DNA from 2 places in the Paenibacillus sp. E222 genome. Region 1 is predicted to be linked to the other one. Evidence: riboswitches for the same ligand, from Rfam matches in the RefSeq annotation. Region 1 holds a riboswitch; the other holds the start of a gene.
What was found. A riboswitch is a leader RNA that binds a small molecule or an ion and turns the genes downstream of it on or off. The one in region 1 is predicted to bind cyclic di-AMP.
Positions count from the first base shown of each region.

Region 1 (3,148 bases):
CGCCTTCATAAGACGTGTGTACACGTGCCAGTGCATGACGAATGGCCTCAGGTGAGGCGTTCTCCACTCCGATGTCGCCTTTACGCGTAGCATCTGCCTCCGGGATGAAGGCATGCTTGCAGCCAGGTACTTTATTGGCGATGATTTTACGAATACGTTCACCAGCATGATCCGGGTCTGTCAGTACGATGACACCACGTCTCTCTTGGGCAAGTGCAATGCGCTTTAGAATACGCTGGTTGATGGCCGACCCACCAGTCTCGATCGTATCTGCCTGAACCGCACGTCGAATAGCTACGGTGTCGTCACGACCTTCCACCACGATCACTTCTTTTATCATGTTCCATTTCTTCCTTTCTAACGCAAAAAGAAGAGGAGTATCCTCTTCTCTGCCAAACGGCGGGGGAGACTGAATTCAGACCCCTCCGCCGCATATTCCGCATGAATCATTCATGCTTATATTTTATAGCATTCCCATTTCAAAGTAAAACGATTTTAGTTCGCTTCCGGCTTCACCGGACCAATCACATATACCGTCTTGCCTTTCTTCCGTCCGAAGTTCAGGGCATGCTTCACACTATCATAATACACATCAATTTTGTTGCCTTTAATGGCACCACCTGTGTCTTCCGCACGACGGAAGCCAAGGCCCTCGATATATACCCACCAGCCAATTGGAATGACTTTGGGATCAACCGCAATGGTACGTCCCTCGGTTACCCGAGTACCTGATGCCGTTTTTGTGCCGATACCGGGCTCTTCAGAAGAGTATGCCGTCATGGATACATTTTTCAACACTTTAGAATATTTAAAAGAACTGCCTGAGACGGTAATTACTTTGCTGCCCGAGGCAGCGGTTTTCTTCGAGTTCGTGGTTGTTGCTGTTTTTGTCGTGGAAGTCTGCGCCGATACCGTCTGAATCACTGGCTCTTTCACAACAGGTTTGGCTTTGGTACCAACGGCGATCACTTTATCAACGCGATTCGTTGCGACCGATTTGCCCACCATTTTTTTGGAGACCAATTCTCCATCCTGGAACACCTTTTCAATATGCTGTACAAGTGTGCCTTCTTTACCGCTCACAACGACACGATTGTCGCCTTTGTACAAGCTAGGGTCAGCCGTTTTGATCACTTTGTAAGCAATCGGCTGTTCCACGTCCACCGTACGCTTTGTTACACGCACTACACGGATTTTCATATCCGCTTCAATAGTGGTTCCAAGCGCCGGATACACTTTGTCTTCACTTGCAATCTGAATACCTGATTTTTTAATCGCATCTTTTACCGATGAATCGGTTGTATACAGAGTCTTGGTGTCTCCGTCTGCCGTAATATTAACTGGAACGGCCCGCTCAATAACGATGCGGTCTCCATCTGTGATCGCCCCATTCAAGGGCATGGATACCTGATCGTGAGGGCTGACTGTGATTGACTGCTCCTCCAGCATTTCCTGAAGCATTCCTGTACGAGTCTCTACCGCTTGAGCTTTGCCATCAATAACCAGTGAAATTTGTTTCCCGGCCTGACCGTAAACGACTAACAAGATCATGATTGTAAGCGCAATTGAGAAAATCGCGATCAATGCCATTTGACGCAAGTTCTCATGCTTCCACCGCAACGCGAAAGACTTACTGGATGATCGTGACTCATGGGTCTCTTCTGGTTGGAATGTGCCCACTTCTCCGTCCTCCTTCATAGCCTCGCCGTCTAAAGTAATGCATGATGTCTTTGACGCGACTATACCAAATTTTCTACAGAACACAGATCGGACCAACATAATCCGGTTCTGCACCATGAATCAATCTTCGCAACATGATGTCATCCTCCTGAATACTTACCGTATGATGACCGTATTTCTTTTATTCAAAAACAAAAAAGCCAAAGAAAGAGTTTAAGAGGAACTCTTTCGTGGCTTCCGAATGATTCTGAATATCGGAAATTCATGCACGAGGTTGCCTCTCTTTTTCCGCTTGCGAGGTTAGCTGTCGGGTTCGGGCGAAAGAGAGCCGCCCTATCTCCGGTCATCCGCTCATGGCGGACGCCCTTGAATTCACCCCGAGACCCAAAGAAGAAATCAAATATGGCTTCGCAGATTTATACGCTGCTTTTGGGTCAGCGCATTTTGCGCATCGGCTGAAAACACCGATGTTTAAGCCTTATTGGTTCCCCCGCTCTCCGTTAACGGAGACTCAGCGAGACTGATTCATGAAAGTAATGTTGTTTCATCGGAAAGTGTCCCTTTGTTCATCCCCCGAACATCTGTCCAATTTTCCGCACAACAATTCACTGAAAAGATGATATCCTGTTTCTATGCATGTTGTAAAGCGTTGTTCAAGTACGTTTTTCTAAATATTTGGTTAAAATATTGTAATATTCTTGATTTATTTGGATCAAAAAGCAAATTAACTCCGCCTAACTCACTTTTTCACCCGTTTTGCTCGATATTTTAACGAATCCCAAATCGTTCCATGGCATTTTTGGTCGTTATTGCTGCAATTTCCTCTACCGAAATGCCTTTAATTTCCGCAGCTGCTTCTGCAACCAGACGTACATGCGCTGTCTCATTTCGTTTTCCACGATAAGGGTGAGGTGTTAGATAAGGAGCATCGGTTTCAATGAAAAATCGGTCCATCGGAACCTTCTCAAGCACCTCTTTAGGCTGCTTCGCATTTTTGAACGTGATTGGCCCTCCGAAGGAAAGATGGAAGCCCAAATCCAGGCACATTTTCGCCGTTTCCCAGCTGCCAGAGAAGGAATGCATAACACCGCCTACTTCTCCTGCCTTCTCTTCACGCAAAATCTTTACAATATCCTCATGCGCATCCCGGTTGTGAATGACAATCGGCATATTTAACTCACGGGCAAGACCAATTTGTTGTCGTAATACGCGATGTTGAACCTCTTTCGGTGAAGTGTCCCAATAATAGTCTAGACCAATTTCACCGATAGCTACCACTTTTTCATGCTTGCATAAAGACGCAATCCATTCCAGATCACCCTCCTGCATCGTAATTGCATCCACTGGGTGCCAGCCTACCGCAGCATATATAAAATCATAGGTTTCAGCCAGCTTCATCGTGGATGGAATAGTCTCCCGGTTAAAGCCAACGTTAATCATGCGACTAACGCCCGCATCCACAGCACGC
Region 1 covers NZ_CP058552.1:1,158,016-1,161,163, forward strand. Annotated here, with positions in the region: gene rnmV (ribonuclease M5) at 1-340, opposite strand, end outside; gene HW560_RS05235 (resuscitation-promoting factor) at 496-1,680, opposite strand; cyclic di-AMP (ydaO/yuaA leader) riboswitch at 1,954-2,207, opposite strand; gene HW560_RS05240 (TatD family hydrolase) at 2,449-3,148, opposite strand, start outside.

Region 2 (3,148 bases), 2.4 Mb from region 1:
GAGCACGCGCAGCGGTAACTTTCAGTCGGGACATACTTTCGAATGACATGACAGTCCAATACAGTCACGTGAGACCTAAATGACTTTTCATTTAGGTCTCTTTTTGTAAATAATTTTTTGGGAAAGTAGGCGCCATGAATATGATCAGTGATGCAGAATTGGATGCACTGCGTTTATCGGGTGAAAAAGTAAGGGTAGTACGGGACGAGATTCAGTCCAATGATGTGACAGGCATTGTGGTTGCCTGGGACGGGGAGCAGGTGCTCATTCGCCGTCAGAATCGTCGTGTGGTCAAGCTGGACCGGAATTATCAGTATCAGTTGTTCAGCGAGCCACGTAAGAGTCTGCTCGAAGAATAGGACGTGTGTTTTTAGGTTCATTTACCATGGGTGTTTTGGCATAATTGCACCTCTCGGGTGAAATGATAGGTACAGTGAGAGCTTGTAACATATCAGCCGAGAGGATGTGCGGTAACCATGACATTAATGAATGATAAGGTTCATGCCTATAAAGATCAGATTGGTGAATTAAGCGACGTGCTGCCAGCTGTGGTTAAGTCTTATCATGAGTTCACTGGAGAATGTTTTCAGGCAGGGGCGATTGATGCCAAGACCAAACAGCTGATAGCGCTGGGCATTGGTTTGTTTGCAAACAATGAGGTATGTACGTTTTACCATGTGGAAGAGGCGCGTGCCAAAGGAGCGACCGATCAGGAGATTATGGAGACGGTGGCTGTGGCTGGAGCCGTAGGCGGAGGCCATGCGTTGTCTCAAGGTGCAATGAGAGTACAGAAGGCTCTACATTAAGTATAGAAGTCTACAGCACAGCGGATTTGTAAACAAAAGTCCCAAAACAAAGAGGAGGTCCCGGATTCACCCGGAGCCTCCTCTTTGCGCTATTTCCAATCAAACTTATATTTTGCCCAGCATTTTGTTATACATAAACTGACCTGTTACCCGGCGTGCTGTTACATAACGATCATTGAAATATGGATTGGATAATTGGGTGATGCTGACACCCTTGCTGCTGGAAGCATGAGCGAACTGTCCGCCCCCGATATATACACCTGTATGAGAAATGCCATTGCCCATCGTATTAAAGAATACCAGGTCACCTGTCCGCAGATTAGCTTTGGATACCGGTGTTCCGGCCTTCGCTTGCTGCTGGGAAGTACGTGGTAATTCAATGCTATATTTGTTGAAAATATATCTCATAAATCCAGAGCAATCAAACCCGGCGAGTGTCGTGCCGCCCCATTTGTAAGGAATGCCTGTCATGTTGTTAACGACGGTGTTAATACTGCTTGCCTCTGTGCTTGCTGCACCGGATGTAAATAGAACTGCTGCTCCAAAAATAGAAATGATAAGCTTTTTCAAAATTGTTGTTCTCCCTTCGATGCCTACGGAGTTAGCTAAGGGTTCGGTAGAAGGTTCCCTATATTTCCTATGTATAAGAATAATTCACCCAAAATGGTTCCCCCGTTTTCAAACATGAAACTCGGCAAATGAATAATTAAGTTTTTGTAACCTTTTGAAACTATATTGCATAAATGCGAAAATGTCAAACCGATCTTGAACCCTTCTTATCATCTCAATGTTAACGGAATTATCGCTTTTTATGTAGAAATAACTCGAATGATGGGTTCTAATAAATGACAAAAAAGTAACTACTGTTTCAGAAGGAGAGAAATTGGACAATTTATTGGCTTTCTCACATCCAATTAGACGATAATTATAGGTTGTCCAAAGAATTTGTTACATGTTGTTGCAAATATTGACAAAATTCATCTTTTTGCATAGAATTCTTTTTGTACATTCCATTTATTGGATTAAAAGAAATAGTTTGATTATAAAACAAATATAAGGGGGATAGATTAGCAGGGGAACAGTTTGCAGAAAATGAATTGAGGAGTGTTTCTAATCTATGTTGAAGGCAAAAACAAGGTTTGCATCTTTGGTTATAGGCATGTACAATGGTTTTCTCCGTTGTCGGAATGGTATTTCAGCCTGCTGCTAAGGTCTCTGCTGCAGACGCCTCTGGAACGACAGCAAGTATCTCGGACATTTTGAAGAATCAACATCCAGACGGGGGATGGAAGAAGGATTACAAAGAAACAAGTGGTGAGTGGGCCAAATCTACGATTGATAACAAAGCTACATACTCAGAAATTAGAAGGTTAGCCAAGGAATTCAAAAAGACGAATGATCCGCGTTATTCGGCTGCTGCCATCAAAGGAATCAACTTTTTGCTGAATATGCAGTACTCCAATGGGGGTTGGCCACAGGTATACCAAAGCTCCGGTTATCACAAGCACATCACCTTCAACGACGATGCCATGATTAATGTCATGTACATGCTGGATGAAGTAGGTGCACGTAAAGGAGATTTCTCATTCATCGACAGCTCTCTTGCAGATCGTAGTAAAAAATCAGTTGCCAAAGGTGTAGAGGCTATTCTCAATACACAGGTTGTAGCGAACGGTAAACTGACTGCATGGGGGCAGCAGCATGATTCCAGTACCCTTAAACCTGCAGGCGCTAGGATTTATGAAGTGCCTTCTCTGAGTGCTGGAGAGAGCAGTACAATTGTGAAGTTTTTAAAAACTAGACCGGCTAACTCCAAAATTACTGCCTCCATCAAAGCGGCAGAAGCCTGGTTCAACAAAGTTAAAATTACTGGTTACAAGTATGTCAGAGAAAACGGAGACAGCCAACTCATTGCAGATTCAGGTGCAGCGCCAATTTGGGCACGTTTCTATGAAATTGGAACGGATAAACCAATCTTCGTAGGACGTGATGGGGTTGTGAAATACAAACTCAGCGATATCGATAAGGAAAGAAGAAGTGGGTATGCCTGGTACGGCAACTGGCCCTCCAAGATCTAATTTATAAAATGCTTTACACATGAGAAGAGGATAATTTTTTGTTGACACTAATTACCTGCACATGATATAGTATTTATTGTCGCCGCGATATAATTTCTCGGAGATAAGATATACGCGGTCGTGGCGGAATTGGCAGACGCGCACGGTTCAGGTCCGTGTGGGCTAACCCCCGTGGAGGTTCGAGTCCTCTCGACCGCATCATGTGCAACACGAAGAAAGGTTCCTAGAATGGCATTGCTGCCACTCTAGGAACCTTTTTTATCT
Region 2 covers NZ_CP058552.1:6,303,987-6,307,134, reverse strand. Annotated here, with positions in the region: gene HW560_RS27850 (hypothetical protein) at 1-18, shown strand, start outside; gene HW560_RS27845 (hypothetical protein) at 141-359, shown strand; gene HW560_RS27840 (carboxymuconolactone decarboxylase family protein) at 477-806, shown strand; gene HW560_RS27835 (C40 family peptidase) at 912-1,376, opposite strand; cyclic di-AMP (ydaO/yuaA leader) riboswitch at 1,382-1,513, opposite strand; gene pelA (pectate lyase) at 1,973-2,884, shown strand; tRNA gene HW560_RS27825 (tRNA-Leu) at 2,999-3,082, shown strand.
Region 2: another riboswitch for cyclic di-AMP. It lies ahead of HW560_RS27835 (C40 family peptidase); the one in region 1 lies ahead of HW560_RS05235 (resuscitation-promoting factor).